DNA from 2 places in the Photorhabdus stackebrandtii genome. Region 2 is predicted to be linked to the other one. Evidence: predicted binding sites of a transcription regulator. Region 2 holds the regulator's gene; the other holds the start of a gene.
The links. Region 2 encodes PurR, which represses purine synthesis genes. Its sites were predicted from a motif close to CANGCAAACGTTTGCNTG; they were not measured.
Positions count from the first base shown of each region.

Region 1: the regulator PurR is predicted to act here: its motif matches at 11,290-11,307, upstream of cvpA (colicin V production protein).

Region 1 covers NZ_PUJV01000018.1:60,911-77,722, forward strand. The annotation lists gene tctD (transcriptional regulator TctD) at 447-1,115, shown strand; gene C5470_RS15050 (sensor histidine kinase) at 1,112-2,533, shown strand; gene C5470_RS15055 (DMT family transporter) at 2,514-3,428, opposite strand; gene C5470_RS15060 (helix-turn-helix domain-containing protein) at 3,531-4,304, shown strand; gene pdxB (4-phosphoerythronate dehydrogenase PdxB) at 4,394-5,521, shown strand; gene C5470_RS15070 (aspartate-semialdehyde dehydrogenase) at 5,574-6,584, shown strand; gene truA (tRNA pseudouridine(38-40) synthase TruA) at 6,626-7,420, shown strand; gene C5470_RS15080 (DedA family protein) at 7,466-8,155, shown strand; gene accD (acetyl-CoA carboxylase, carboxyltransferase subunit beta) at 8,257-9,201, shown strand; gene folC (bifunctional tetrahydrofolate synthase/dihydrofolate synthase) at 9,194-10,492, shown strand; gene dedD (cell division protein DedD) at 10,482-11,159, shown strand; gene cvpA (colicin V production protein) at 11,363-11,869, shown strand; gene purF (amidophosphoribosyltransferase) at 11,884-13,401, shown strand; gene C5470_RS15110 (UbiX family flavin prenyltransferase) at 13,449-14,033, shown strand; gene C5470_RS15115 (TIGR01777 family oxidoreductase) at 14,014-14,928, opposite strand; gene C5470_RS15120 (glutathione binding-like protein) at 15,056-15,676, opposite strand; partial or broken gene C5470_RS23735 (transposase) at 15,759-15,847, opposite strand; gene C5470_RS15125 (type III effector) at 15,864-16,812, opposite strand, start outside.
Region 2 covers NZ_PUJV01000003.1:40,779-57,590, forward strand. The annotation lists tRNA gene C5470_RS03280 (tRNA-Val) at 138-214, opposite strand; tRNA gene C5470_RS03285 (tRNA-Val) at 247-323, opposite strand; gene C5470_RS03290 (MATE family efflux transporter) at 494-1,867, opposite strand; gene C5470_RS03295 (riboflavin synthase subunit alpha) at 2,092-2,748, shown strand; gene C5470_RS03300 (CgnE/CgnB domain-containing protein) at 3,173-4,150, shown strand; gene cfa (cyclopropane fatty acyl phospholipid synthase) at 4,203-5,354, opposite strand; gene punC (purine nucleoside transporter PunC) at 5,653-6,852, opposite strand; gene punR (DNA-binding transcriptional activator PunR) at 7,001-7,909, shown strand; gene purR (HTH-type transcriptional repressor PurR) at 7,916-8,941, opposite strand; gene C5470_RS03325 (Grx4 family monothiol glutaredoxin) at 9,512-9,859, shown strand; gene rnt (ribonuclease T) at 9,974-10,630, opposite strand; gene gloA (lactoylglutathione lyase) at 10,630-11,043, opposite strand; gene C5470_RS03340 (DUF1289 domain-containing protein) at 11,216-11,455, shown strand; gene slyA (transcriptional regulator SlyA) at 12,015-12,446, shown strand; gene C5470_RS03350 (outer membrane lipoprotein) at 12,531-13,001, opposite strand; gene anmK (anhydro-N-acetylmuramic acid kinase) at 13,347-14,459, shown strand; gene pdxH (pyridoxamine 5'-phosphate oxidase) at 14,508-15,161, shown strand; gene tyrS (tyrosine--tRNA ligase) at 15,406-16,680, shown strand.

The DNA of each region.
Region 1 (16,812 bases), on a different contig from region 2:
AATTGCTTTAAACATTCCGTGTGCATTGGATGGCTTTCGGGGCTGCCGTGATTACAACTGAGTTGGTAAAAGGGCTTGTCGTTATTTTCTAAACAAATGGTACATTCTTGTGTTTCATCTGGCTCAATGTGTGGCATGTGACTTCTCCTATATGAGGGATTATTTCGCTTTTCTGGCTTAAATAGCGTTTCAAAACAGTAGATCACTCGAAAGGAACTTAATCTGGTTTTTGCGATCTGAATAATCGCAAAAAATCACTCGTTGGACTGAGTTATGTTAATTATAGCACCTATATTCTGGAATGAATGGCGCTGAACGGTAAATAAAATGGGTTAAGTAAGATAGATTCTAAATGTCCGACTATTTTTCAGAATATTACAAGCAGTAATATAAATTGGGAAAATAGTTATGTTTGTAATTATATTAATCGATTAGATATTTAAAATATGCGCTTATTATTAGTGGAAGACCACCCTGAATTATTGCATTGGCTGCAAAAAGCACTGAGTAGTGCAGGGTTTGCTGTAGATGTTGCCAGTGATGGCATCGTTGCCGATCAATTATTGCAGACAGAAAATTATGCATTGTTGATTCTGGATGTTTCTTTGCCAAGGTTGGATGGCCTTTCTCTGTTAGTTCGTTTGCGTAAGCGGGGACAAAATCTGCCGGTATTATTATTGACGGCTAAGGCTGATGTTTCTGATCGGGTCAAAGGGCTTAATTCTGGCGCTGATGATTATTTGACTAAACCTTTTGATTTACAGGAATTAGAAGCGCGTATCCGGGCATTACTTCGGCGTAGTGCAAATATTTCTCAGGAGACTCCGACATTTGGCTCCCTGGTTTATCAGGATGAAGGTTATTTTATTTTGGGCGATGAGCCACTGGCTTTGACACCGCGGGAACTCTCTGTTTTGACAACACTGTTCCATCGTCGGGGAAGGCCGGTTTCTAAACAACAGCTCTTTGAACAAGTATTTGCACTGTCAGATGAGGCGAATCCACAAAGTATTGAACTTTATGTACATCGGGTTCGGAAAAAACTATCAGGTAGCAGTGTAGGGATCAGTACATTACGGGGATTAGGTTATCGTCTGGAGTGCCAGAACGGATGAAATTATTCAAAGTGCCGAAGTCACTGTTTCATCAGTTACTCTTGTTTTTTGGCGTTCCGCTGTTTTTGTTAGGCGGTCTATCTGTTTATACCCATTATTTCAGTGCAAAAAATGCGGCTACATTGGCTTATGATCGTACTTTACTGGCATCAGCCCGAACCGTGGCAGAACGGTTGACAGTTAAGAATAAGCAGTTAATTGTTGATGTGCCTTATGTGGTTCTGGATAGTTTTGAGCGAAATATGAATGATCGGCTGTTCTATCAGGTGTTATCTCCTGAAGGGAAAACAATTTCTGGTTATGACGATTTGCCATTGATACCTGGATATACACCGCGTTCCAATTTATACACTGCGTTGGTCTATTTTTATGATGCGGAATATCATGGGCAGCCTATTCGGGTTGCTGCATTTTATCAGCCGATCAATGAAGGTGGAATGATGGGAATGGCGTTAATACTGGTTGCTGAAACAGTGGCTTCCCGTCATTACCTTGCGCAACAATTATTAATATCTTCTTTGCTGAGTCAGGGAGCCGTTGTCGGGCTGACGCTGATTCTGGCTTATTTTCTGTTGAAACAATTACTCAAACCACTACATAAACTTTCTGGTGTCATGGTTCGTCGCCCCGCTAATGATCTGACTCCGTTACCGGATATGTTGCCGTGGTCAGAACTTTCTCCGTTATTACATGCACTTAATCGCTATATAGAGCGGTTGAAACTGATGGTTAGTCGGCAGAAAAGATTCAGTGCGGATGCTTCTCATCAACTCAGAACACCGTTAACGGTATTAAAAACCCAGGTAGCGGTCGCGCTTGCCAGCCAAGATCCTGAACAATGGAAAGAGAGTTTACGGGCCATTGATAGCACGTTGGATAATACGATTTCTCTGACAGACCGTTTATTACAACTCTCTCGTTTAAAAGCGCATGAAAAGGAAGCGGTTCAAGATTATAAGCCGGTCAATTTAGTCGAATTGTTGCAACAGGCATGTTTTTCTCGTTTGCAACAGGCTGAAAGTAAATATATTGATTTGGGTTATGAAGGAGAAAATACTCAGTGGATAAAAGGCGAACCTGTATTACTGACAGAAATGTGCGCCAACTTATTAGACAATGCAATTAAATATACGCCGGAGGGCGGAATGGTGACTTCCAGAATTATTCTCAGCCCTTGTAAGACATATTGTTATTTGGAAGTGGATGACAGTGGGCCGGGGATTGCTGAAGAAGAAGTCAATTTGTCACTGATGGCTTTTAATCGTCTTGATAATGCTGCGGGGCATGAAGGGGCAGGGCTGGGATTAGCTCTGGTAAAAGACATTAGTCTTTATCATGGTACTCATCCACAATTACTGCCCAGTGAAACACTAGGCGGCTTATTAGTAAGAATTCCTTTCAGGCTTTCTGATGATTAGTTTTCTGCGGTTTTTCTGTTTTACGGCCAAAAAGAGGAGCACGTAATTGTTGTGCCAGTACGACACCTAATAGTGTTATGCCGCCACCGATCAGATGGTAACTGTGAATTTTTTCGTGCAGAACCAGAATAGCGATAATCGTTGTAAATATTGGCGTCAAATTCATAAATATGGCAGTAGTATTAGCACCAAGTTTTATGACACCTTGTATCCATAAATAAGGGGCAAGGATAGAGGCGGGAATACCGGCGAATAAGACTAACGAGATATTGTTGGCATTCAATTGAACATCGTCGGTCAACAAGAAATTTGGCAGTAATAACAGGACACCAAAAGTAATCTGCACATACAGGGATTGCCAGTTTGGCAATGGAATAGACCAGTGTTTGGTTAATACGCCATAGAGTGCGTAGGAGGTGGAAGCAATCAACATCATTAATTCACCGCGGCCTAAACCGTGTTGCAACAATGACATGGGATCACCGGTACTGACTAACCAGACTAAACCAAACAGCGATAGCACAGTACCAAGAGCAATACCAACAGTGGGGACAACACGTAAAACAAATATACTGATGACAACAGTCAAAAGAGGAATCAATGAGCTAAAAATTCCCATAAATGTTGCACTGATACTGTGTGCAGCGTAATAGGCCAGGCTTTGGTAAAGTACCATACCAAGTGCACCAAGAATTAATAACTTCCACCAATATTGACAGATTGTTTTCCATTGGCGAATAACAGGCAGCACAACAAAGGGAGTTAATGCGAGAAAGGCCAGGAACCAGCGATAAAAAGAGATTGCAGCTGGATCAATTGCTGTAGCGGAGGCTTTACTCACCACGGCATTAATTGACCAAATCAGGACTGCCAGAAGCGGGAAAATCATATTCATATAGATGAGTCGCATTGAGATAAAAATGAGTGTTTAGTCTAATGGTGTCTGATTTATTATATATAACGATAATCAGACAATGGATAAGGCAATTGAGACAATATGGCAGAAAAACTTCATATCCCTGTAAAGTATATGGATATTCCGGCGAGTATTTCTTTTCGTAGCGAATTATTCAGTGCGGACACCGAGTGTTTACGTCATACCCATCCATTCGGGCAACTTATTTATGTCGTCTGTGGTGTAATGGCAATGAATGCTGGGGGACAACATTTCTTAGCGCCGACGCAATTCTGTGTCTGGATACCGGAAGGAATAGAGCATTCGGGATATAGTAGAAAATCCATGAGATTCAGGGCAATAGATATCTCTCCTGAGTGGGGGAAATTATTGCCGGATGCTCCTTGTATTATTCGTCTTAGCTCAATATTCAATACGATTATGGCTGATTGTTTTGAACGTAAATTAAAAATACCGGAAACAGAACAGGATTTACGGCTGGCTCAAGTGCTGATTGATCAACTCATTCAGTCTCCTGTTCAGCATACCTATCTGCCTTTATCTAAAGATAAACTTTTAGCACCGATATTACAGGAACTTGAACGCAATCCGGCTGATAATACGTCATTGGCACAATGGGCAAAACAGCGTTATACCTCAGAACGTACTTTGTCACGGCGTTGCCGGCAAGAATTAGGCATATCATTTAGTGAGTGGCGGCAACGGCTGCGGTTTATCCATGCTATTTCTTTGCTGGAACAAGGGAAAACCGTTAATGAAGTCGCGTTTGATGTAGGTTACAGCTCATCTTCTGCTTTTATTGCGATGTTTCAGCAACTGGCGGGTACGACACCGGAGCGTTTCAGAAAAGGCTAACAATAAAAGAAACCGTCGTGATGGGTTTTATTACGATTAAATGGCAAAATAGCCGGCTACGTCCGTTTTATGCCACAGGATGGAATGAAGTGAAGATTCTGGTTGATGAAAATATGCCTTATGCTGAACAACTGTTTCAGCAGTTAGGGGATGTACAAACTATTTCGGGACGCCCGGTGCCGGAAGGGGCACTGGATAACGTGGATGCGTTTATGGTCCGCTCGGTGACTAAAATTAATGAAGAATTGCTGAAAGGTAGCACAATAAAATTTATCGGTACGGCAACGGCGGGTACGGACCATGTGGATCAACAGTGGTTATCTCAGACAGGAATCGGGTTTTCTGCTGCGCCGGGATGCAATGCCATTGCTGTGGTTGAATATGTTTTCTCAGCATTAATGTTACTGGCTGAACGTGATAATTTTGAACTTAAAGATAAAGTTGTCGGAATCATTGGCGTCGGTAATGTTGGTAGCCGGCTGGCAGAACGGTTATCTACCCTTGGCATACGGACACTCTTATGTGATCCACCAAGAGCTGAAAGAGGTGATGCCGGTGAATTTTGGCCATTGGAAAAACTGGTCAAAGAGGCGGATATTCTGACATTCCATACGCCACTGAATAAATCAGGTCCATATAAAACACTTCATCTGGCGGATGCTGAACTATTGTCGGCTTTGCCGGATAACCGCATATTGATTAACGCCAGCCGGGGTGAAGTTGTTGATAATCAGGCCCTGCTTGCCGAGTTGACGCGTGGTAAAAAACTCAGTGTTGTGCTGGATGTTTGGGAACCAGAACCTGATTTATCCCTGCCATTGCTGGAATTAGTCGATATAGGTACTCCGCATATCGCGGGTTATACCCTCGAAGGTAAGGCACGCGGCACTACACAGGTATTTGAGGCTTATTGTGGATTCCTTGATCAACCCCGTAAAGTTGCCTTATCTGAGCTGTTGCCTGAGCCTGATTTCAGCCGGGTTACTCTGCATGGAAATGTGACTCAAAGCACATTAAAGCGACTGATACATTTAGTGTATGATGTGCGCCGTGATGATACCCCGTTACGGCAGGTTGCCGGTCAGAAAGGACAATTTGATCTTCTGCGTAAAAATTATCTGGAACGCCGGGAATGGTCATCCCTGACCGTGTGTTGTGATAACAGAGAGAGTGCTAAGTTGTTAGCCGCTCTTGGTTTCAGTACAGAACTGATGTAATCCGTGCAGGCATATATCTGCATGTCAGAAAGATAAGGTGGAGAAAACCAACATGTCGGAAGGATGGAATATTGCCCTGTTGGGTGCGACAGGTGCGGTAGGTGAAGCGATACTGGCGTTATTACAGGAGCGTCAGTTTCCCGTTGGTGAACTGTATCCTCTTGCCAGTGAACATAGTGCCGGTGAAAACTTGCGTTTTAATGGCAAAACGTTAATTGTCCGTGATGTCGTTGATTTTGACTGGTCACAAATACAACTCGCTTTTTTTGTCGCCGGAATAGAAGCCACGGCACAGTATGCTGAACAAGCGGCAGAAGCAGGTTGTTTGGTGCTTGATAGCAGCGGATTGTTTGCTATGGAGCCGGATGTTCCCTTGGTTGTCCCGGGTGTGAATCCTCATGCGTTGGCGGATTATCGTAACCGTAATATTGTCGCTTTGGCAGATTGTATGACCAGTCAGGTGCTGACAGCGATTAAACCGTTGGTTGATGCCGCAGGAATTGCACGCTTACATTTGACCAATTTGCTCTCTGTTTCCGTTCATGGCAAAGCGGCGGTTGATGAATTGGCCGGGCAGAGCGCTCGTTTACTTAATGGTATCCCACCAGAACCGGGTCGTTTTAGCAAACAACTGGCGTTTAATCTTTTGCCGCTGCTGACAGATGCTGAAGGTTCAGTGGGTGAAGAGCGCCGCGTTGTAGATCAGATACGCAAAGTTTTACAAGATGAAGGATTGCCAATTTCAGTGAGTTGCGTTCAGTCTTCTGTTTTTTATGGTAATGCTCAGGTAGTCCATTTGGAAACATTGCGTCCGGTTGGTGTGGAAGAGGCCCGTGAAGAATTAGAGCGGATGGTTGATATTAACGTTTCAGCGGAAGGCGATTATCCGACCCAGGTGACAGATGCATCTGGTAATGATTTGCTGAGTATTGGCTGTCTGCGCAATGATTATGGTATGCCGGAAGTATTACAATTCTGGTCTGTAGCCGACAATATTCGGTTTGGTGGTGCGCTGATGGCGGTTGAGACTGCGGAAAAACTGATTCAGGAGCAATTTTACTGATGTTTGGTACAGAACAAACAGCATCTGTGCCAGGTTCAAAAATGAAAATTGCATTGGGCATTGAGTACGATGGCAGCCGGTATTATGGTTGGCAGCGCCAGCAGGAAGTGAAAAGTGTTCAGGGGTGTCTTGAGGAAGCGTTATCAAAAGTCGCTAATGAACCCATATCGGTATTTTGTGCCGGCCGGACCGATGCTGGAGTACATGCAACAGGGCAAGTCGTTCATTTTGAAACGTCTGTGCAGCGCAAGGATGCGGCGTGGACAATGGGAGTGAACGCACATTTACCACCGGATATTGCTGTTCGTTGGGTAAAAACCGTGAATGAGGATTTCCATGCCCGTTTCAGCGCGACTGCCCGGCGATATCGTTATATTATTTTTAATCATCGTTATCGTCCGGCAGTACTGGCCTGTGGCGTGACACATTTTCATTATCCATTGGATGAAAAGCGGATGCATCAGGCCGCGCAGTGTTTGTTGGGGGAAAATGATTTTACCTCTTTCCGTGCGGTTCAATGCCAATCCAAAACACCCTGGCGTAATGTGATGCATATTAATGTCAACCGTTACGGGTATTACGTCGTAATAGATATTAAAGCCAACGCTTTTGTGCATCATATGGTGCGTAATATTGTCGGTAGCCTGATGGAAATTGGTTGTGGGAATCAGGATATTAACTGGATGGCTCAATTGCTTGCGGTAAAAGACCGGACGAAAGCCGCTGCGACGGCCAAAGCGGCAGGATTATATCTGGTTGCCGTTGATTATCCAGCGCAGTTTGGTTTGCCGGGATCGGTTATGGGGCCTCTGTTTCTGGCAGATGATCTGATTTAACATTTTGGTTGCCGACAAGGATGTTTTGGTATCACGGGGAATATTATGGAATATCTGACACATTTCGTTGATTTTGCTAAATTTATTATTGATTTCATTCTCCATGTTGACATTCATTTAGCTGAACTTGTCGCACAATATGGTCATTGGGTGTATGGCATTCTGTTCCTGATTCTGTTTTGTGAAACAGGATTAGTGGTGACTCCATTTCTGCCGGGAGATTCGCTTCTATTTGTTGCGGGTGCTTTAGCGGCTTTGGATTCAAATGATCTGAATGTGCATATCATGGTGGTATTGATGATTATTGCGGCCATTATTGGCGATGCGGTGAACTATGCTATTGGTCGTGTCTTTGGTGAAAGATTATTTACCAACCCGGATTCGAAAATTTTCCGCCGGAGTTATCTGGATAAAACACATGAGTTTTATGAAAAACATGGTGGGAAGGCCATTATTTTAGCGCGATTTGTACCCATTATCAGAACATTTGCACCATTCGTTGCAGGTATGGGGAAAATGTCTTATCGTCATTTTGCGGCTTATAACGTGATTGGCGCACTGGTTTGGGTACTGTTATTCACCTATGCTGGTTATATATTCGGTGATATGTCAATGGTACAACAGAATTTGAAACTGTTGATTGTTGCTATCATCTTTATCTCAATCCTGCCCGGAGTGATTGAAATCTGGCGTCACCGTCGTGCGGCGATGAAACAGAAAACCAATAACCCGTAACAGGTTTGAGCAGTTTTTTATCCACACTGTCATAGCATTGTGGTTTAATGGCACACATAACAAAACTGGCATAAGCCAGATTCAGACGGAAAGATCATTCAATGAGCTGGATTGAAAAAATTCTTAATAAAAGCAACATTATCCAAAGTCGTAAGGCAAATATCCCAGAAGGGGTTTGGACTAAATGTGATAGTTGCAGTCAGGTGCTCTACCGTGCTGAGTTAGAGCGCAATCTTGAAGTTTGTCCTAAATGTGATCATCACATGCGTATTTCGGCGCGTACTCGGCTGGAGACTCTCCTTGATGAAGGAACAAAAACTGAATTAGGGGAGGAATTAGAGCCGAAAGATATTCTGAAATTCCGCGATTCTAAAAAGTATAAAGACCGCATATCGGCAGCACAAAAGCAAACTGAAGAGAAAGATGCACTGATCGTGATGAAAGGCACGTTAAATGGTATGCCGGTTGTTGCCGCTGCTTTTGAATTTGCGTTTATGGCGGGGTCAATGGCTTCTGTTGTTGGTGCCCGTTTTGTTCGTGCGGTAGAACAGGCGCTGGAAGACAATTGTCCTCTGGTCTGTTTTTCTTCGAGTGGTGGCGCCCGTATGCAAGAAGCGCTGATGTCATTGATGCAGATGGCGAAAACCAGTGCTGCTTTGGCAAAAATGCAGGAGCGTGGTTTGCCTTATATCTCAGTGATGACTGACCCGACAATGGGCGGTGTTTCAGCGAGTTTGGCAATGTTGGGCGATATCAATATTGCTGAACCGAATGCATTGATTGGCTTTGCTGGCCCACGTGTTATTGAGCAGACAGTACGCGAGAAATTGCCGCCAGGTTTCCAACGCAGTGAGTTTTTGCTGGAAAAGGGGGCGATTGACATGATTGTTCGTCGTCCTGAAATACGAGACACACTTGCCAGTTTGCTTTCTAAACTGACTTATCAGCCGCAACCCGGTACTAAACCCATTGTTGCTGAATTTGTGGCAGAACCCGTTGATGTTGAGGCGGATATTCAAATAAATACTAATAAAGAAGATGTCTGATACTTTACAAATCCTTCAAGCCACGTCGTCACTGACGACGTGGCTTTCTTATCTTGAAAATCTGCATACTAAAGCTATTGATATGGGGCTTGAGCGTGTAGGTAAATTAGCTCGAACCTTGGATCTGGTTAATCCTGCACCTAAGGTGATAACTGTATCCGGCACTAATGGTAAAGGCACCACCTGTTGCACTATTGAATCTGTTCTGCTGGCGGCTGGGCTGAGAGTGGGGGTTTACAGCTCTCCGCATCTTGTACGTTATACTGAAAGAGTTCGTATTCAGGGTAAAGAGTTACCTGAACAGGAATTCTGTCGTGTATTTGCGGAGATTGAATCCCGTCGTGGTGGTATTTCACTGACCTATTTTGAGTATGGCACATTAGCGGCTCTGCAACTGTTTAAAGAAGCTTGTCTGGATGTCGTCATCTTAGAAGTCGGTTTAGGTGGACGGCTGGATGCGACTAATATTGTGGATGCCGATATTGCAGCCGTTACCAGTATTGCACTCGATCATATTGATTGGTTGGGGGCTGATCGCGAACATATTGGTCGTGAGAAAGCGGGTATTTTCCGCAAAGATCGTTTTGCCGTGGTTGGTGAGCCGGATATGCCATCTTCTATTGCAGAAGTCGCCGATGAATTGGGGGCCAAGTTGTTCCGCTGTGGTATTGACTGGCGATTTTCTCAACAGGAGAAAGATTGGCATTGGCAATCTGATGATAGGCTATTTAGTCATCTGCCTTTGCCAAATGTTCCTCTGATGAATGCTGCAACCGCAATGGGTGTTATTTGTTGCCTGTTACGACAGGGAGATAAAGTCAGCCAGGCTATTAATGAAAATGCCATCCATCAGGGGCTGCAAAATGCGCAGTTGCCTGGGCGTTTCCAAATAGTTCATGAAAAGCCGTTGTTGATTCTGGATGTGGCGCATAACCCACATGCCGCGGCTTATTTGGTACAGAAATTAGCCCTGTTGCCCCGTCAACCGGGCAGCAAAATTCTGGGTGTAGTGGGTATGCTTGGCGATAAAGATATTGCCGGCACACTGGCTTGCCTGTCACAGCAAATTAATGAGTGGTATTGCGCTCCGTTGACTGAATTGCGTGGTGCAGATGCACAGATATTGGCTGAGCATCTTGAACAGCCACGGGTATTTACTGATGTGGAAAATGCCTGGTATCAGGCAATGGCAGACGCTGATGAACAGGATATTGTTGTCGTTTGTGGTTCATTTCACACAGTAGCGCATGTCATGGAGGCTCTGGACAGGGAGAAGCGAAGTGGCAAGTAAATTTCAAAATCGTTTGGTCGGCACAATTGTATTGGTTGCACTGGGTGTTATTGTGCTGCCTGCATTGTTGGACGGCAACAAGAAATATAACGAAGATAAGTTTGCATCAATTCCCCTGGTTCCGAAGCCTGGGGATGAGCAAGAAATTGAATCTATTCCTCCCCTTAATTCGCCAATATTATCAATGCCTCTGGAAGATGAGACAGAGGCATTGCTGCCGGAAACACTGGAGCAGCCAGAAATACCATTGGTGACAGCTCCATCGTCGACCGCACTGATAGCACCTCCTGCTGTTCAGCCAGAAGTCAAACCTCAACCACAGATTAAGCCTGAACAAAAACCGGACATTAAGCAGACAGTGCCGGCTAAACCAGAGATTAAACCGGAACCGAAGCCTGAGGTTAAACCAGTTGAAAAAGCACCGCAAGGACAAGCATATATCGTACAACTGGGTGCCTTGAAAAACGCGGGAAAGGTGGATGAAATCGTTGCCAGACTGCGTTTGTCGGGTTATCAGGTCTATACGGTACCTTCATCTCCGGTGAATGGGCAGTTAACCAGGATATATGTCGGTCCGAATGCTTCTAAACAACAACTCGATTCGGCATTATCAGAACTGAAAAGTCTGACAGGATTACAAGGGCAGGTAAGAAGTTATAGGCCGTAATAAAGCTGACGATGCCTATGTGACGAATGAGGTAACTGTGATGAAATCAAGTCGTAAATATTAAGTGACTGCGGCGATAATGCGTTTCCTGTATCGCCGCTAATTATTTTCGGCGGAATAGGAAATCTGCTACGCAAACGTTTTCGTTTTCTGTTAAAATGCGTCTGAAACGGATGCCGGGGCGTCTATTTTGGAATTAAAATATGGTTTGGATTGATTACGTTATTATTGCCATTATTGGTTTCTCGGCATTGGTTAGCCTGATTCGTGGGTTTATTCGTGAGGCGTTGTCACTGGTCACCTGGGGATGTGCTTTCTTTGTGGCAAGCCACTTCTACTCTTACTTAGCGGTCTATTTTACCCGTTTTGAAGATGAGCTGGTGCGTAACGGAATCGCCATTGCGCTTCTGTTTATTGCGACGTTGATTGTCGGTTCTGTGGTGAACTATGTGATAGGTTCTCTTGTGCAACGGACAGGATTATCTGGTACTGATCGGGTACTCGGGGTCTGCTTTGGGGCATTACGTGGTGTGCTGATTGTTGCTGCTATTCTGTTTTTTCTGGATACATTCACACCATTGTCTCAAAGTGATGACTGGAAGCAGTCACAATTGATCCCACAGTTCAGTCATATCATCAGGTGGTTCTTTGACTACCTGCAAAATGCGTCAAGTTTCCTGCCGGAGAAATATACCTCTCCGCTTGGCTGATGAGGAAAAACTACATGTGCGGTATTGTTGGTATCGTCGGTTTTACACCGGTTAACCAGTCGATTTATGATGCGTTGACGGTGCTTCAGCACCGTGGGCAAGATGCTGCTGGCATTGCTACTATTGATGGTAACAATGGGTTTCGTTTACGCAAAGCCAATGGTTTAGTGAGAGATGTGTTTGAAACCCGGCATATGCTGCGTTTACAGGGAACGATTGGGATTGGTCATGTTCGCTATCCGACTGCGGGCAGCTCCAGTGCATCGGAAGCCCAGCCGTTTTATGTGAACTCTCCATTTGGTATTACATTGACACACAATGGTAATTTGACGAATGCGCATGAATTAAAAAGAATGTTGTTTGAAAATGCCCGTCGCCATGTGAATACCACGTCAGATTCCGAGATTTTGCTCAATATTTTTGCTAATGAATTGGATCGTTTCCAGTATTATCCGTTGGAACCTGACAATATTTTTGCCGCGATAGCGGCAATGCATAAACAGGTTCGTGGTGCTTATGCCTGTATTGCGATGATTATCGGTCATGGGTTAGTTGCTTTCCGTGATCCACATGGTATACGTCCGTTGGTGTTAGGCAAGCGTACCCTGAATGATGGCCGTAATGAATATATGGTCGCTTCTGAAAGTGTTGCATTGGATACACTGGGTTTTGAATTCCTGCGGGATGTTGCATCGGGTGAAGCGGTTTATATCACTGAGAAAGGTCAGTTATTTACCCGCCAGTGTGCTGAAAATCCTTCTCTGACTCCTTGTTTGTTTGAATTTGTCTATTTTGCCCGTCCAGACTCCTTTATTGATAAGGTTTCGGTTTATAACGCCCGTGTGCGGATGGGGCATAAGCTGGGGACGAAAATTGCCCGTGAATGGGAAGACCTGCATATTGATGTGGTTATTCCTATTCCTGAAACTTCCTGCGATATTGCGCTGGAAATTGCCCGTATACTGGGTAAACCCTACCGTCAGGGGTTTGTGAAAAACCGTTATGTTGGTCGGACATTTATTATGCCGGGTCAACAGGAGCGCCGGAAATCAGTCCGCCGTAAACTGAATGCTAATCGTGCGGAATTCCGCGATAAAAATGTGCTGTTGGTGGATGATTCTATTGTTCGTGGTACAACATCAGAACAAATTGTTGAAATGGCTCGTGAAGCGGGAGCGAAGAGGGTTTATTTTGCTTCTGCGGCCCCCGAAGTGCGTTTCCCGAATGTTTATGGCATTGATATGCCAAATGCAAATGAATTGATCGCTCATGGACGTGAAGTTGATGAAATTCGTCAGCTTATTGGTGCAGATGCGTTGATATTCCAAGATTTAACGGATCTGATTGATGCCGTTCGTGAAGAAAACCCCGATATTGAAGAGTTTGAATGTTCAGTATTCAATGGCATTTATGTCACCAAAGACATTGACCAGACTTATCTCTATTACCTGGAAAATCTGCGTAAAGACGATGAAATGACATTGAATAATCAGAACGAAATCGAAAACCTGGATATCTATAATGAAGGTTGATGACCTTCAGATTTAAAATCGCTGCCCAGTGTCAGTACGAGGAAAAAATGAAAAGATTGATCGTGGGGCTTACAGGAGCAAGTGGGGCTATTTATGGCGTCAGGCTACTGCAAGTTTTACAGCCAGTTGAAGGCGTAGAAACACATCTGGTTATCAGTCAGTCCGCTCGCCAGACACTGGCGCTTGAAACAGATTATAGTTTACGGGATGTGCAGGCGCTGGCTGATGTCGTGTATGACCACAGAGATATCGCCGCTGCTATCTCTTCTGGTTCGTTCAAAACTTCGGGTATGGTCATTTTGCCGTGTTCAATGAAAACCCTTTCAGGTATTGTTCACAGCTATACCGATGGGTTAGTGACCAGAGCGGCCGATGTTGTATTGAAAGAAAGCCGTAAGCTGGTGCTTGGTGTGAGAGAAACGCCATTGCATTTGGGGCATCTCAGGTTGATGACTCAGGCGGCAGAAATAGGGGCGGTGATTATGCCGCCAGTGCCTGCATTTTATCATCGGCCTGAACAGATTCAGGATATTATTGACCAGACGGTTAATCGGGTGCTCGATCAGTTTGATATCGAGCTACCTCATGATCTATTTACCCGTTGGCAAGGCGCTAAAGGTGTTGAGATTTAGTGTGTAGCAGGTCTTCAAAAGCTTCTTTTAGCTGAAAATAGCGGAAGCCAAAACCAGCTTGTTCCAGTTTATGCGGTATTGCCTGCTGTCCTCCCAGTACCAATGCCGCAGCTTCTCCCATGAGTAATTTCAGCACAAAAGCAGGTATGCGAATAATTGCAGGGCGGTTCAATACTTCTCCGAGTGTTGCGGCAAACTGATCATTATGCACCGGATAAGGGGCGGTGATATTAAAAGGACCACTCAAACCGGGCGTCCTCAACAGGTAATAGATACCATTTACCATATCATCAATATGGATCCAGGGCAGATACTGCTTTCCGCTACCCATAGGGCCACCAAGCCCAAGACGGAAAAGCGGTAACATTTTTTTCAGTGCTCCACCGTTTTTTGCCAATACAACGCCGGTACGCAAAAGACAAACACGGGTTTTATCACTGGCAGCTTGTAATGCAAGTTGTTCCCATCGTTTGCAGAGTTGATGAGTAAATTCATCATTGGGTGGCTCATGTTCTGTCACAACTGCTTGATTCTGATCGCCGTAATAGCCCACCGCAGAGCCGGAAATAAAGACTTCTGGTGGTGTCTGACTGGCATTAATTAACTTGCTGAGTTGTTCTGTCAATGTCCAGCGGCTCTGGCACAGCTTTTCTTTTTGCGCGGAAGTCCAAGGTTTATTTGCTATGGGTTCGCCAGCAAGATTAATAACGGCATCAAAATCATTGAGGTCCGTTTTATCTTTCAGAGTGGTCCAGCATTCAGCTTGTTTACTGAACAGAGAATACACTTTTTGTGGTGAGCGGCTCAGAATGGTGATGGAATGGGATAGGGAAAGAAGCTGGAAAACCAGACGGCTACCAATCAAGCCTGTTCCTCCGGTGATTAAAATACGCATATGCCACTCCTATAACTTAAGTTTATATAGAAACTATAGCAGGGATATCAAAGCTGATGATTTAAAATACAGTCATCTGTTAGCCGGATTAAGTTTTGCGGGGAAATAGTTACCCCGCAGACAGGTATCAAGCTTTACTGTAGGCTATTTGGGTAGCGTAGCGTTGGCTAATCGTATCAAACCATTTTTGCACTGCTGGATAATCGCTCAGATCAATATTTTGACGCTCATAGGCACGAACCCACGGATAAGTTGAGATATCAGCGATACTGTATTCCTGACCACCCAGATAGGATGTTTTTTCCAATTGAGTATTCAGAACTTTATATAAGCGTTGTGTTTCTTCTTGATAACGATTAATCGCGTAAGGGACTTTCTCAGGCGCAAAGTGACTAAAATGGTGATTTTGTCCCAGCATTGGGCCAAAGCCGCCAATTTGCCAAAACAGCCATTGCAGGCTTTGAATACGTTCACGCATATCTTTGCTGAGTAACTTACCCGTTTTCTCTGCCAGATAAGTCAAAATGGCGCCAGATTCAAAAATGGCAACAGGTTTGCCACCATCGGTGGGTTGTTGATCAACAATAGCTGGAATTTTATTGTTAGGAGAAATTGCAAGAAATTCAGGTTTAAATTGATCTCCAGCACCAATATCAATTCGGTAAATGTTGTAAGGAAGGCCAGTCTCTTCAAGAAAGAGCGTGATTTTGTGACCATTTGGCGTTGGGGCATAATACAGGTCGATCATAGAACCTCCAGTGGAACATAAAATTGCATTACATATTATATTACCTTAGATCTATTTAAGAACATCTAATTCAGACTCTTGATAATTCCCGCACTGGCTGACGATCATCTGTATTTCCGGGGGTGAGTTTAACCGATAACAACTCCCCCGGTCATGAATCATCAGATGAAGTGGCAAAAAAGAATGGTTATCTGGAATTCGTTCTTATACTGCCATTTGCGTTAACAACTGCCCGACTTCCACCGTACAGATCTTTCTTGAAAGTAGAGTAATCTGTGCGGACATCCTCACGATTTTCTAATTCTGCCAATATTTCCTGGCTGGATATGCTAAATCCCTTGGCATGTATAGGAGAAGAGAAAGGTTCGGTATAGAGATTCAATCCCCATTGAGACTCTAAACCGTGGTTAGCCGCCCCTAAATTAACTTCGATCATAGAATGGTGATTATCATCAACCAGATAACCTGTTGCCAGCCATCGGGTTAGCTCTTTCATTTCCCGCTCCCCTCGCTGAATTGACTGCTCCGGTGATTCCCCGTTAGCAGGAGTACCTAAAGAAAGATCATTTTTCAGTCCCGTGCCCAATAACCTGGCCGCAGTAATAAAACGATCCGTGGTGCCTGAAGGTGCAGCGACAGTTGGCAAATTGTGTAAGGCTGTATCCTTAGAAAATCCTGTATTTTCTTTCACATTCCAGACAGCAAAACCATTACCACGTTGTACTATAATGTTTTCCTTCGCTAATTCTTGATGTGCTTTGATGGGGCCTGATTGACCAAACTGATAGTCAGTTCTGTCCAGCCGGTTGCGGGGGTTTAAACGGGCAAATTCCAACTCCCGATTGGTCAGACGATTATCGGCTTCAAGTGAAGCGGCAGATGACCAGACACTATCCTTATCAGGCGCGGGTGTTCTGAAATCATTCTGGACTTTTGTCAGGCTATTGCCAGCCAGAGCAGGATTACTTATAACTTCTTTCCCTTTTTCCTGTTTTGTCACCTGATATAATTCGGAGTTTTCAGAGGCATTAAATTTATTTTCATTTTTAAAAGTGTAGAGAGCCAACTGATCAGGTAAGGGATTTTCTTTAGTGGAACCTCGGGCAGGTGCAAAGTTTTTACTTTCCAGGTAACCA
Region 2 (16,812 bases):
AAAATGATTATATGAATTAATTATAACGTTAGGACGAAGAAATAACGCAAATAACAGCAGGGATTATAATTTATTGCTCAATTTTCTGATGAAAAATCAATTGATTATTTCAGAACAAAAGAATGATTTCAGAGATTTGGTGCGTCCGAGTGGACTCGAACCACCGACCCCCACCATGTCAAGGTGGTGCTCTAACCAACTGAGCTACGGACGCACTAAAAAGAGAGGACTATCAATCAAGCAATTTGGTGCGTCCGAGTGGACTCGAACCACCGACCCCCACCATGTCAAGGTGGTGCTCTAACCAACTGAGCTACGGACGCAATCTAAATTGCATTGGTGACAACGGGGACGAATATTAACGGCGAGTTAGCCTTCTGGCAAGGGGAATAATACAAATTGTTGTTCAACTGTTCGTATTTGCATCTGTTACAGCGAATTTGTCGTTTATTCCGTCAGTTAAATATTCGTCCCCGGTTTTAGGGAAAGCAAATCAGTGGCTTGAGCGTTGCAGAACTACCTCGTCTGATTGTTTTTGTGTCCACAAAATGCGGCAGGATATCATCACTGCTGATGCGGTCAGGCCAATAATAAAGCCGATCCAGAACCCTTGTGGCCCCATAGCAGGTACAACATAATCGGTTAATCCCAGAATGTAACCACTTGGCAGCCCCAGTATCCAGTAGGCGATGAAAGTGATATAGAAGATCGAGCGCGTATCTTTATAGCCACGTAAAACACCGGAGCCCACCACCTGTATGGCATCAGACAGTTGGTAAAAAGCGGCAAACAGCATCAGATTTGACGCCATGATGATAACGTCAGGATTGTCGTTATACATCAAGGCAATCGGCTCGCGCAGAATGGCAGTAAAGGCTGCGGTTAAGCAGGCAAACATCAAACCGACGGCAAGACCGGCATAAGCTGATATCCGGGCATTTTCGGTAGATTTTTTCCCCAGGTTGTAGCCAATGCGGATAGTGGTTGCTGCGGCTAAAGATATTGGGAACATAAACATCAATGAACTGAAATTCAGTGCAATCTGGTGCCCGGCAACCGCGGTAATGCCTAAAGGGGTGACCAATAATGCCACTATCGCAAACAGCGTAATTTCAAAAAACACGGCCATAGCAATAGGCAAACCAAGGGCCGAAATGCGTTTCAAGGTATGCCATTCAGGTGCCGCAAAACGATGTTTAGGGCGGATATCCTTTTGTGATGATGAATGTTTCACATACCAGCGCATTGACAGGAACATGGCCCAGTAAACACTGGCAGTAGCGACACCGCAGCCAATACCACCCATCGCGGGAGCACCGAATTTACCGTAAATGAGTACGTAGTTAATCGGAATGTTAATTAATAACCCTAAAAAACCAATGATCATTCCCGGTTTGGTTTTCGATAAACCTTCACATTGATTACGGAGTACCTGATAAAACAGATAGCCCGGCGCACCCCACATTATTGCGTGGGTAAATCCAACCGCTTTTTCTGCCAAAAGCGGGTCTATATTGTGTTGCCTGTCAATAAGAAATTTGCTGTTGTATAGAATAACAATAATTATAATTGAGAGGAAAGTCGCTAACCAAAATCCTTGCTGAGTTTGACTGGCAATCAGGTTTCTGCGACCAGAACCATTCATTTGTGCAATGATTGGTGTCAAAGCTAATAGTAAGCCGTAACCAAATAAAATCACTGGCAGCCAGATAGAGGTACCAACAGCAACCGCGGACATTTCTGTTGCACTGACGCTACCTGCCATAACTGTATCCACAACCCCCATTGCAGTTTGTGAGAATTGGGCAATAATGACGGGGATCCCCAGAGCAAGCAGACTACGCGCTTCTTTTAAATACTTCTGCACGTATTACACCTTTTTGAAAGTAAAAAATATTAAGGAAAACTCCTGCATATAAGAAACGATTTTTGAAAAATCAACCGTTTACTAACTGGGATATTGTATCTGTTTAATACTATATTAGCCAACAATAATGCTGAGTTTATATTCAAATGTTCAGATGGTATTTATAAGTGGCAACTTGATATAAACTAACTAATAATTTTACATGGTCATTAAGAGGTTCTCCTATGTTCACTGGTATCGTGCAGGGAAAAGCACCATTAGTTGCTATTGATGAAAAAAACAACTTTCGAACTCATATCGTTAAATTTCCGGTTGAATTATTGCGAGGCATTGAAACAGGAGCATCGGTTGCTAATAACGGTTGTTGTCTGACGGTAACCAAAATAGAAGGCGATGAGATCAGTTTCGATTTAATGAAAGAAACTTTACGCTTGACCAATCTTGGTGATTTACAGGTAGGGGATTATGTAAATCTGGAGCGGGCCGCTAAATTTGGTGATGAAATTGGTGGGCATTTGATGTCCGGCCATATTATTACTGTTGCTGAGATAGCTAAAATTTTCACTTCAGAAAATAATCATCAAATATGGTTCCGGGTCCACAATAAGCAATTGATGAAATATATTCTTCATAAAGGGTTTATCGGCATTGATGGGATTAGCCTGACGATTGGTGATGTAGTGAATAATCGTTTTTGTGTCCACCTTATTCCTGAAACACTGGAGCGTACAACATTGGGCAAAAAACGTCTTGGTCATAAAGTGAATATTGAGATTGATTCACAGACTCAGGCGCTTGTCGATACAGTGGAGCGCGTCCTTGCTCAGAAAGAGCGGGAACAAGTTATCTTTCAGCCTCCAGTCACTGTTATTGGCGAATAATCAATAAATAAGAAGCGATAGGAGGGTTTTCTTGTCGCTTCCGAACAAAATTAACTTGTATACCAACAAGGCTCGCTGAGCCTGTTAATAATCCTTTTGTGATTTACATCTCAGTATCTTGCGTATTGTGTTACTTAATATGGTTATCATTGTTACTATTGTGTTAATGTGCTTTTTCGTAAAGTGCAGGTTAACCTTACAATTATATTTTTGAGACTATCTTATGGAAAACGCGATTGAGTTAGATGAATGGCTTGAAGAACCTACACATGATGATGCTGTTGAAATGATGAATGCACAAGCTGTTGTACCTTTCGGTACAGCACTTTGGCCTTAATGGTTCCCTATAATAGAGCCCTTAGTGGTTCTCTATAATTTAAGTAAGGGGGTTTCCCCTTACTTAAAGATAAATAGGATTGCTCTCATGGATAAAAGTTTTGAAAATATGTATCGTTGTTTATCATATCACCCTGCAATTTCGGATAAAGTAAGACATGGTGAATGTATAAAGATATTTATTGGATCTGATACTGAGCATAGCGATATTGCACAAAAGTTGCATGGGTACAAAAAGAATTTTAATGTAAAATCTGATTTCGCTTTTTTAGAAGAAACATCAGCAGACGATGTAAAACAAAAAATATCCGATTGCGATTTATTTATTTTTCTTTACGCATCATCAACATTAAAGAACGCATCTCCACAAGGGCCAGAATATTTAATCAAAATAAGAAAATTTATTACTGAATCGTGGAAGAAATCAGTACTGTTTAAAGATTATGGCCCTCATTTTATTGAGGCATTCAGCGAATCACAAACATCAATAACAGAAAGAAACAAAAAATTGATTGAACTATCAAGCCGATCACAGAAGATTCAATATACAGATAATCAAGGAAGCTCAATTGTAGGTTATTTGGATAGAGACCATCAGTGGACATCCATTGATGGTAATGGAAATCTTGATGTTATTCCTGGGGAAATTGCGAGTCATATAAAGAACCTTAGCGGTAGGGTTAGTTTTAGTGGCACTTTTTTGAGTACTGCGCCATTCGCCATAAAATATGGAGTTGTCAATGATATGATGACGATAAATATAAAAGAGGGTGAAATCATTGGGTTTGATTGTGATAATGTGGAATTTAATAGAGATTTTAATTTATATCTAAACCATAATCACGGAAATCGAATCGTTGAAGAATTTGGTATTGGCACCAATACGGGAGTGAAAGCACTTTACGGCAGAAATGCGGGTTTTGAAGAACGTCATCCTGGTTTACATCTTGGCTTGGGAGGTGGTGTAAAGGGAAGTCATCATTTAGATTTGATATTTTCTGGTGGAAAAATAGCATTTGATCAAACGACCTTTTTTGATAATGGCTATGTTGGTTCTTTTCGTTAGTGAAAAATACATTTATAAGCTACAGTGGGAACCTACTGTAGCTTTTGGTTAATTACCGGGCTACCCGTAACCCGCCTTCAATACCTTTTGGGCTGAACATGATTTGCCATAATTGAATATCGCGCGCACGAAATGCACCTGCACTGGCATTCAGGTAATAGCTAAACATGCGTTTAAATGTTGGACTATAGTTATCTTGTATCTCCGGCCAACGGGCAATAAATCTTTCATGCCAGGCCATCAGTGTGCGATCATAATCGGCACCAAAATTATGCCAATCTTCCATAACAAAACGGCTTTTGCTGGTGTGTGCTATTTGTTCAAGAGAAGGCACGCAGCCATTAGGAAAAATATATTTGCTGATCCACGGGTCAGCGCTGACTTTGCTTTTGTTGGAGCCGATGGTGTGTAGCAGGAATAAACCATCAGGTTTCAGGTTTCTTTGAACAACGTCGAAGTAGGTCAAATAATTTTTAGGCCCGACGTGTTCAAACATACCAACAGAAACAATTCTGTCAAATTGCTGATGTAAATCCCGATAGTCTTTTAGAATAATGTTTACGTCCAGATCTGCACATTGTTTCTGTGCGTATTTCTGTTGTTCAGCCGAAACGGTTACTCCGGTTACGAAAACACCATAGTTTTTTGCAGCATAAATTGATAGCCCACCCCAACCACACCCAATATCCAGCAGAGTCATACCTGGAGAGAGTTCTAATTTCTCGCAGATGAGCTTCAATTTATCAAGTTGAGCCTGTTCTAATGTTTCTGCTTGTTTCCAATATCCGCAGGAATATTGCATATAAGGGTCAAGCATGCGGGTAAAAAGATCATTGCCTAAATCATAATGTTTATGACCGACAATCCATGATCGTTTTGGAGTTTGTAAATTACGTAAGCGGGTTATTGCGATTTTCAGTGTATCTTTGAAATTACTGGGAATTTTATTTTCTAATCCAGCACGTAAAATGCGATAAAAGAAAATATCTAACCGCTCACAATCCCACCAGCCATCCATATAACTTTCACCTAATCCCATTGAACCCTGTTGTAAAACTCTTTTATAGAAATCAGGGTTTTTTACCTGGATATCATAGGGATTGTGACCATTAATCTGAACCCCTGCTTCTTGTAGCATTTCATTGGCAATTCGCTGCCAGAAATTAGTGACGATTTTTTGGTTTTCAATGTGCGATGAACTCATATACTCTCCAAGGTTAGGGTGATGGAATATTGAGGGGGGTTCGTTTTAGCTAACAAAGCAGAATGCGAGGGAGCAAAATGCAAAAAGTAGCAAAGAATTAAAGCGAGAAACCCTAAAAATGACTAATCCATAAACTTAATCGGGGCCATCATTGCTCCTGAAAACCTCAAATTCAGGTTATTTATAATAAGGAGCTTGTATGAGTATAAAAGCGGAAAGTTGTTTCATCAATTAATAAATAAAGACTGTAATTAATTGATAATTAACAGTCTTTATTGAAGTAATGATTTGATTAATATCAGGAATGTTTTTCAACAGATTGAATACAGCTATCAGCTTTTTTTTTCCACTGTATAAAATATCCTAATGCCATCAGAATAACGGTAGAAGCCATGACAGTGGTTGTCGATATAAGCGGATTGTTAATAAATGCTGAAACAATCAGGCTGGCAATAAAACAGAGCCCTAATTGGAGCGTGTTTTGCAATGCGGCGGCTTTTCCACTGTCTTGTGGGTAAGCGGATAAAGCATTAGCGACTGCAATTGGATATGAAGCACCATTCATAGCGGCCATAAAACAGAAAGGGACCAGAATCGTGAACATAGTTGGTTCGCTGAATTTTGCGATTAAATACAGCACAATCATGCTGACAGCATAGCCAACCAACAGATAAGGGAAAACAACTTCACTTCTTATTTTGGTCAAGATACTGCGGCACCCATAACCACCGGCCATAAAGGCTAATGTTTGTGGCACGTAACTCAAACCGATGTCGTTTGGGCTATAGCCCATATTACCGAGAATAAAAGGTGAACCTGTTAGCCAGGCGAAAAAACCAGCGCTGCATGATGCAAATATCAGGACGTTGCCACTGAACACCGGCGATTTTAGTAACGTAAAGAAAGATACATGGCTTTTCTGCGTTTCAGTCTCACTCTTTTTTTTGCGGTTTTCTTGCAGAAATAGAGTAGGCAACAGCAGTAATAATGTAATTGCCAGTAATACCAGGAAAATGATGCGCCAGCCGCCATGTTGTAACAGCCAGGCCCCTATCAAAGGCGCCAGGGCGGGGGAAAGTGCGACCAGGGGCATGATCGTGGCAAAAACGCGTTTGGTATGGTTGGCATCATAACGATCAATAACTAATGCTTGCCATGAAACCGCGGCTGAACAAACACCTATGGCTTGGATAAAACGCAAAACTAAAAGTTGCGTGGCGTCTGTTATCCAAAGCATACCCAGACAGCCAACAGAAAACATTGATAACCCGGTGATAATAATAGGCTTTCTTCCAAAGCGATCTGAAAGAGGCCCCCACAAAAGTTGAGCAAAGGCAAAACCTGCAAGAAAGATGCTCAGGCTGGCACTGATTGCTCCCGCCGATGTGCCCAATTCTTGTTGCATAGGGCCGAATGCCGGTAGATACATATCAATAGCCAGATAACCCAGCATACTCAAGCCTGCAAGGTAGAACATGAACTGACTTGAGTTTTTCATTTGATTACTCTCTTTGGATATCATGATTGAAATAACTTGCTGTGAATAGGTAGATAAGAATATTTGTACATATTCTATATGCCGTGATTTTTACTTGTGAAACGGTAATATTTGGATAATGCTATGAAAAAAATTGAAAGGTAAAATTATGTGGTCAGAATATTCACTTGAAGTTGTGGATGCTGTTGCCAGAACGGGAAGTTTTAGTGCTGCTGCAACGGAACTTCACCGCGTCCCTTCTGCGATCAGTTATACCGTAAGGCAGCTGGAAGAGTGGCTTGCCGTCCCGTTGTTTGAACGTCGTCATCGGGATGTGGAATTAACTGAATCAGGCAGTATTTTTATCAAAGAGGCTCGCGCTGTTATCAAAAAAATGATTGACACGCGTCATCAGTGCCAACAGGTTGCAAATGGCTGGAGAGGGCAGTTCAGTATTGCGATTGACCGGGTTGTTAAACCAGAACGCAGTCGTCAGCTTATTCTTGATTTTTATCACCATTTTCCTGATATAGAGCTGTTTATTCATCAGGAAGTATTCAATGGTGTATGGGACGCGCTGGTGGATGGCCGGGTTGATGTTGCAATTGGGGCCACCCGGGTAGCGCCGGTAGGGGAAAGGTACAGTTTCAGGGATATGGGGTTTATGCCCTGGCTGTGTGTCGTCAGTACGGGTCATGCTTTAACTCAGCTGACGGGTCTACTGTCTGATGATCAAATGCGACCTTATCCTAGCTTGTGTCTTGAGGATACATCCCGCAATTTACCGAAGCGTGATACCTGGACTCTGGATAATCAGCGCAGGCTGGTGGTACCTGATTGGGAGTCTGGTCTGGCTTGTCTGAATGAGGGTTTATGTGTGGGAATGGTCCCGAAGCATAGGGCAATGCCACTGATCCGGCAGAAGAAACTGGAAGCATTGGAATTAGAGCAGCCTTTGCCAGATAGCCCATGTTGTTTGACATGGGTGCAAAATAGCCATTCTCCGGCATTAAGTTGGCTTCTTGGTTATCTCGGCGATAGTGAAACTCTTAATGCTGAATGGCTTCAGGATGAATAGGGAGGATTAACGGCGATAGTCGATAAATGGGCCATCTGTGACAGAACGCCGTTCAACCAAACGTGGATGTACTTCAATAGTTTGTGCATCTTCACGTTTACTGACTATTCTGTCCAGTAACATAGAAAATGCCATTTGCCCCAGACGTTCTTTTGGCTGATGGATAGTTGTCAATGCTGGAGAGAAATAGCGGGCGTTGCGTATATTGTCGTAACCGATCACAGAAATATCCTGTGGGACGCGTAATCCTAATTCATCAGCAGCACAAATAGCCCCCATTGCCATCACATCGCCACCACAGAAAACTGCGGTCGGACGCTGTTTTTGATTCAGAATTTGATGCATGGCTTTGTAGCCCGATTCTGGTTCAAAATCCCCTTGAACAATCCACTCTTCTCTGATTGGAATACTGGCTTCTTTTAATGCTTTTAAGAACCCCTGATGACGGCCACCACCGGTGTTTCGTGCTAAGGGACCAGGGATCGCACCAATATCACGATGACCACGCTCAATAAGATAGCGACCAGCCAGATAACCGCCGTGGAATGCGTTATCAATAATAGTATCAGTGAAATCACCTCTGGCTTGTCCCCAATCCATGACGACCATGGGAATATGGCGATAATCTTCCAACATTCCCAACAACTGTTCCGGGTATTCTGAACACATCACCAGCAATCCATCCACCCGTTTTTGTGCCAGCATGGCCAGATAGGCTTTCTGTTTATCAATGTTATTGTGTGAGTTACACAAAATCAGCGTATAGCCTTTGCTATAACAACTGTTTTCAACGGCTTCAATGACTTCAGCAAAATAGGGGGCTTCGCTGGATGTTGCCAGTAATCCGATCGATTTTGTATGGTTAACTTTCAGACTGCGAGCAACGGCACTGGGTGAATAACTCAATTCTTTGATAGCAGCCCAAACGGCGGCCTTGGTATCTTCGGCGACGAAACGGGTTTTATTAATAACATGGGATACGGTAGTGGTTGAAACGCCAGCGTGTTTAGCCACATCTTTGATCGTTGCCATGAGATGAAAGACTCCTGACCTTTTGGTCTAAATTTAAAACTCTTTGTTAATTGTTTGCCAGTATCTTTATACATTAGGGTGTCTGCTGGCAATAAATTAGCGATAAATCCTGAATTTTGTCTGATCTGGCTCAAAAGTGAAAGCAATAATCAATGTTATAAAATACAGGGTAATCGCTATTTTATGTTTTTTCCTTAATGTTAAGGATAATTAACCATGTTAACTGAATGGTATTTGTGGTTATAGACTTCTATTCTGAGGGGGATCGATGAATACCGATTTGAAGCTTGGCTTATTTACTGCGGTGAGCACGTTGGTGATGATTGCCATTTTTGCCGCTGTTTGCGTGATCTTTGCCTGATGTTTTGAATTGATTAGGTGATGTAAAAATTGGGTTTTATATTGAAAGGAAAGAGGGCAGGCAGCTTCAATGGCTTATCTGCCCTTTGAATATAACAGTCAAAAAGAGACCATCTGTTCAAGGATAAGAAAATATCAGGATGCATATTAGTGAAAGAAAATGGTATTCTCCGCCAATATTGTGACGATGTTGGTTTAAAGGAAATAAAAATGACGACTATTGATAAGATTGAGCGCCAAATTAAAGAGAACCCGATTCTGCTGTATATGAAAGGCTCTCCTAAATTACCAAATTGTGGATTTTCTGCACAGGCTGTTCAGGCTTTATCTGCATGTGGTGAACGTTTTGCTTATGTAGATATTTTGCAAAATCCCGATATTCGTGCAGAATTGCCAAAATATGCTAATTGGCCAACTTTTCCTCAGCTTTGGGTTGAGGGGGAGTTGATAGGTGGATGCGATATTATTATTGAAATGTATCAACGAGGTGAGCTACAAACATTAATTAAAGAGACCGCTGATAAATATCGCTCTCAAGACGAAAACGCAACAGAATAATTTTTAAATTAGCGACAGGCTATTGTGCTATCTCCCCATATGTAGATATATGGGGGTTTTTGTTATTGCTTAAATTTCAATTTGATTATATTAATCTTATAGTTAGCTATAAGTCTATCCGGTTTTTTCTTCTTCTGCTGTTGCTAATGGCCAACCACCAAGTTGTTTCCAGCGATTAACCATTTCACAGAATAATTCAGCGGTGCGCTCAGTATCATATAAGGCGCTGTGAGCCTGAGTATTGTCGAATGGGATCCCGGCTGTAGCACAGGCTTTTGCTAAAATCGTTTGTCCTAATACCAGACCGCCTAAAGCAGCTGTATCAAAAGTCGCAAATGGATGAAACGGATTCCGCTTCAGTCTGGCGCGTTCTGCGCCAGCCATAACAAAGCTATGATCAAAGTTAGCATTGTGCGCAACAATAATGGCCCGGCTGCAATGATTGTTTTTTATCCCTTTACGGACCATTTTAAAAATAGCGTGTAAAGCTTCATATTCGCTTACTGCGCCACGTAGCGGATTTGATGGATCGATGCCGGTAAACTCTAGGGCTGCTGGTTCAAGATTTGCTCCCTCAAATGGCTCAATATGGAAATGAAGTGATTCACTGGGCACCAGCCAACCTTGATCATCCATCTCCAGTGTGATGGCGGCAATTTCAAGTAACGCGTCTGTTTTGGCATTAAAGCCGCCAGTTTCAACATCAATAACGACAGGGTAATAACCTCGAAAACGTCCACTAAGGACGTTTGGCTCTTTTTTATCAAACATCAGATTGAGTTACCCAGGGCGTTGCTGGCATTTTTATTTTCAATAAGTTCAATTTTGTAACCGTCTGGATCTTCAACGAAAGCAATAATGGTTGTTCCACCTTTTACCGGGCCGGCTTCACGGGTAATGTCACCCCCCGCTTTGCGGATACATTCGCAAGTGGCTGCGACATCATCAACACCCAATGCTATGTGACCAAAGGCCTCTCCCATTGCATAATGGTCAACTCCCCAGTTATAAGTTAACTCGATCACCGCCCCTTCGCTTTCATCTGTGTAGCCAACGAAGGCGAGTGAGTACTTATATTCTGTATTCTCACTGACGCGCAGCAGGCGCATTCCTAATACTTTAGTGTAAAAGTCGATGGAGCGTTGTAGATCACCTACGCGGATCATGGTATGGAGTAAGCGCATAATTACCTCTAATTTAATGGTTTTCTCAGTATTTTTGTGCGGCAGGCCGCACAAAAACTACTAACTATAACGTGTCTTACGGTTACAGTTCAATTTATCCATAATTATAATTTATTCTCATCTGGGTTTATAATTAAATATAGCATGTGAATTGTATAGGAAACGGGATGTGATGGTCGAGCAACTAGAGTTCTTTGCTATTCCCAGTCCTTGTCGAGGAATTTGTCAGGCTAATGAGCGGGGCTTTTGTTTGGGATGTTATCGCAGTCGGGAAGAAAGATTTAATTGGATGAAAATGTCAGATGGACAAAAGCGTGAAGTATTGAGATTGTGCCGGCAAAGATATTTACGTGCAGTGAGAGCACAAAATCAGACAGATGAAGAATTGCCTGAGCAGCCATCCCTATTTTAATTAGAAAATTTTGAGGTTATTAGAGTTAACAATTCAATGATTTACTTATATAGGGTTATATTTTTGGCAAAGTTATAAATGTTCTACTATAATTTAAGGTGTTTTGTTTGTTATTTTTTTATTTATTGCTCAATGGGATGACTAACAGTTTTTATTTTAAATGTTTTTATAACTTTATGTTTTAAATGGAATTTTAAGTTTGATTGTGTGACAAATGTAAAATAAAAACAACATTAATGTAAAAATAGATAGCTTAGCATTTAGATGACAGCTATCCTTATAGTACTTGGAATAAAGTATTGAATGATATTTATTGGTTTCTATTTGTTTGTATTCATAGTTCTGATAGTTTTTGTGTTAAAAATATTGTATGTTAATTGTTTTGTTCTGAATTGAATTTAAGTTTAGTTGTTCTTGGTTATAGTTACCTGAATTAGTTAGTTACTAAGAGTTTACTGTGATTACACAGAAGTTATATATACTTTTTTAAGGCTAATTAGCCTGATTTAGAAAAATTTGGCTGTTATGTTTAGTAGGCTAGTTATTTAAGGAGGGACAATTGGAATCTACATTGGGATCAGATCTGGCACGGTTAGTCCGTATTTGGCGTGCTTTAATTGACTATCGTTTAAAGCCGTTGGAATTAACTCAGACTCATTGGGTAACGTTATACAATATTAGCCGGTTACCTCAGGAGCAATCTCAGATACAGTTGGCGAAAGCTATCGGTATCGAACAACCATCTTTAGTCAGGACATTAGATCAGCTTGAGGAAAAAAGACTTATCACCCGGCATACTTGTGCCAATGATCGTCGTGCAAAAAGAATCAAGCTGACTGAAGACTCTGCGTCGGTTATTAGGGAGCTAGATGGTGTTATTGAATCGACAAGAAATGAGATTCTGGAAGGTATTTCACGCGAGGAACTTGCTTTTCTTTCCACTTTAGTTCAGAAACTAGAGCAAAATATTATCCAATTACAGAGTAGATAGTAATGACGATATCCATGAAATGCTAACCAGATGAAAGAAAACCGCGGCTTACAAAGCTGAAGTCACGGTTTTCTTATCTATATTTTATTGTCGAGGTGAAACGGTAATGTTACTGCCTTGGCCTGCGATTCTGACACGTTGGCCTTTACTGAAGACTGTTTTACCTTGTTTTTGAACAACAATGATGCTTTCACCGCTGTCACGACGAATTTCCAGTTCTACACCTTTAGTTGTGTTGAGTGCCCCCTGAATGTTTTGACCTGCAACACCACCGGCAACCGCGCCTGCGGCAGTCGCCAATGTGTTACCACTACCACCACCAATAGTATTGCCGACCAGGCCACCCAGAACTGCGCCACCGATAGCACCTAATACATTCTCATTGCTGCCAGCTTGAATGTTGACAGGACGAACGGAAACAACCGTACCGTAGGAGATTGTCTGGACTTGTTTAGCCTGTCCGGCAGTATAAGTATCACCAGAAAGGGAATCGGTGTTGACACAGCCTGATAATGATGCGACTGCAACCGCGCTAACTAAAAAATGCTTAAACATAGTAACTCCTGATTTTGATGCCTGACTGCGGAAATCTGATAGCTTATGGGCAACCAGGCTACAACCGGCATTGGCAACAAGTAATAAAAAATTTATTCGGATAGAATAGTCGGTACATTAGCAATCTAGTGCTAAACATATATTAAACGTCAATAGAGATTTTTAAAAGGAATAGCTATTAATGAAAAATTCCGCATTTTTTGTGAAGTCGTTTCCAAAACTTAGGTTTTATTCCGTTGTTTTCCTATTAGCCATATACAGCTAAAACCACCGCGCTTTATAGTTATTGGCGTGGTTTCTGATTTTATCAAGGTAGATTCTAAGCAGGAAGGCAAATTAATGGTTATGAAGTCAGGTCGCTATATTGGTGTAATGTCGGGTACAAGTTTGGATGGGGTTGATGTAGTGCTTGCCGCAATCAACGATAAAGTTGTTGCTCAACAAGCCAGTTATTCACATCCGTTCCCACATGAACTGAAGCAGAGAATTCTCGCAGTTTGTCAGGGGCAACAAACGACATTATCCGAAATAGGCAGGTTGGATTATGAATTGGGTTCTTTATTCGCTGAAGCCGTACAAGGTTTACTGGTTAAAACAGGGTTAACCTCAAATGAGATTATTGCGGTGGGGTGTCATGGGCAGACCGTTTGGCATGAGCCAGACAGTCACACGCCTTTCACCATGCAGCTTGGCGATAATAACCGTATTGCGGCTTTAACCGGGATGACGACTGTTGGTGATTTTCGCCGGCGGGATATGGCATATGGTGGGCAGGGCGCGCCATTAGTGCCGGCTTTTCATTTTGCCGTGTTAGGTCATCCAACAGAACGCAGGATAATTCTCAATATCGGTGGTATTGCCAACATAACGACGCTATTACCTGGCTCGTCAGTCAAAGGGTATGACACCGGTCCGGGTAATATGCTGATGGATAGCTGGGTATGGTGCCATCAGAAAAAACCTTATGATAAAGATGGTCAATGGGCACGAGAAGGTATCGTTAATAACGGCTTGCTCAGACAAATGCTTTCTGATCACTATTTTTCACGACCAGCCCCTAAAAGCACCGGCCGGGAGTATTTCAATATGAGCTGGCTGGAGGCACAATTGATTAATTTCACTGATGTATCTCCTGTTGATGTTCAGGCCACACTGGCCGAACTGACGGCGGTGTCTGTGTCACAACAAATTATGTTGAGCGGTGGGTGTGAACGTCTGCTGGTTTGTGGTGGTGGCGCGCGTAATCCACAAATAATGAATCGACTTTCTGCATTATTGCCGGGGACGGAAGTGTGTCCGACAGATAAATATGGTCTTAGCGGTGATGATATGGAAGCGCTGGCATTTGCTTGGTTAGCATTCCGTACGATGTCAGGTGCTACAGGAAATTTACCCTCGGTCACTGGTGCCAGTACTGAAACTATTTTAGGTGCAATTTATCCTGTTACTAATGAATAACAATGATAAGTTGTCTGGTATTTGATAAATCATAAGCAGAGTTGCATAATGTCAGGGCGAAATGAATTTGATGTTGCAGAGCTACGCCGCGAATATGTTCGTGGCGGGTTAAGACGTAAAGATTTGACCAAAGAACCCATTGAACTTTTTGAGCGTTGGCTCAAGCAGGCATGTGAAGCCAAATTGTATGATCCAACGGCAATGTGCATTGCAACGGTCGATGAGACTGGTCAGCCGTATCAACGTATTGTGTTATTGAAGCATTTTGATGCCAATAGTTTGGTTTTCTATACAAATTTAGGCAGCCGGAAAGCGAAACATTTGGCGCAGAATAACAAAATCAGCCTTCATTTCCCTTGGCATCCACTGGAAAGGCAGGTTTCTTTTCTGGGTAAAGCTGAACGTCTTTCTCCTGTTGAAGCAGTGAAATATTTCCATAGTCGCCCCAAAGATAGTCAGATTGCTGCATGGGCGTCGCAACAATCTTCCCGTATTTCCACGCGCGGTGTTTTGGAAGGGAAATTCCTTGAGCTGAAACAGAAATTCTTAAATGGTGAGGTTCCTTTACCCAGTTTCTGGGGGGGATTTAAAGTGACCTTTGACTCTGTTGAGTTTTGGCAAGGTGGTGCAAATCGGCTCCATGACCGGTTTATTTACCAACGGGAAGGCGATAGCTGGCATATTGACAGGCTTGCACCATAAATCGTGGATTACCATTTTTAGTACTGGCACTTATAGTATTGGCGTTTTATGCTATGCCGCGCTCTTTTTGAATCGCGATTTATATACCCTATAGATTTCAAGATGCATCGAGACGGCAAGGGAGCGAATCCCCGGGAGCATAGCGAACTATGTGACCGGGGTGAGCGAGTGCAGCCAACAAAGAGGCAACTTGAAAGATAACGGGTATACAACAGACAAAATAAACAAACTGATGGAGTCATTAATGTCTAGCAATAACCTGATAAAACAACTGCAAGAGCGGGGCCTCATTGCCCAGGTTACGGATGAAAATGCGTTAGCAGAGAGACTGGCGCAAGGCCCTGTTTCCCTCTATTGTGGTTTCGATCCGACCGCTGACAGCTTGCATTTGGGGCATCTGGTTCCCTTGCTGTGTTTAAAACGATTCCAACTGGCCGGGCATAAGCCTGTGGCGTTGGTCGGTGGGGCGACAGGTTTGATTGGTGATCCAAGTTTCAAAGCCACTGAACGTAAATTGAATACCGAAGATACCGTTAAAGAGTGGGTAGAAAAAATCCGCAGGCAGGCTTCACCTTTCCTGGATTTTGATTGTGGTGAGAACAGCGCTAAAACAGCCAATAATTATGATTGGTTTGGCAACATGGATGTTTTGACTTTCCTGCGTGATATTGGCAAGCATTTCTCAGTTAATCAGATGATTAACAAAGAGGCGGTTAAGCAGCGTCTGAACCGTGATGATGTAGGTATTTCTTTCACTGAGTTTTCTTATAACTTGCTGCAATCGTATGACTTTGCCCGCCTGAATGAAGTACATGGTGTTGAGTTGCAGATTGGTGGTTCTGACCAGTGGGGGAATATTACTTCTGGTATTGATTTAACCCGTCGTATCAACCAGAAACAAGTATTTGGTATGACTGTTCCGCTGATCACTAAATCTGATGGCACTAAATTTGGTAAGACAGAAGGTGGGGCCGTTTGGTTGGATCCGAAGAAAACCAGTCCATATAAATTCTATCAATTCTGGATTAACACTGCGGATGCCGATGTCTATCGTTTCCTGAAATTCTTTACCTTTATGAGTCTTGAAGATATTGATGCTTTGGAAGAAGAAGACAGGAACAGTGGTAAAGCGCCTCGTGCCCAGTATGTGTTGGCAGAGCAAGTTACTGGCATGGTGCATGGTGCAGAAGGGTTGGCGGCTGCTAAACGTATTACAGAAAGTTTGTTCTCCGGTGCGGTTGCTGATTTGACCGAAGAGGATTTTGCTCAACTGGCACAGGATGGTATGCCGGTAATCGAGTTGGAAAAAGGTGCAGATTTGCAACAGGCTTTGGTTAATGCTGGGTTAGTCCCTTCTCGTGGTCAAGCACGTACCATGATCAGTTCCAACGCTGTTGCAGTTAATGGTGAAAAGCAGTCTGAACCTGAGTACGTGTTTACTGACAGTAATCGTCTGTTTGGTCGTTACACATTGTTGCGTCGCGGCAAGAAACACGATTGCTTGATCTGCTGGAAATAACCAATATTGCGTATATACCCAATAGATTTCAAGTTGCAGCGCGGCGGCAAGTGAACGCCTCCCCAGGAGCATAGATAACTCTGTGACTGGGGTCAGTGAAAGCAGCTAACAAAGCAGCAACTTGAAAGATGA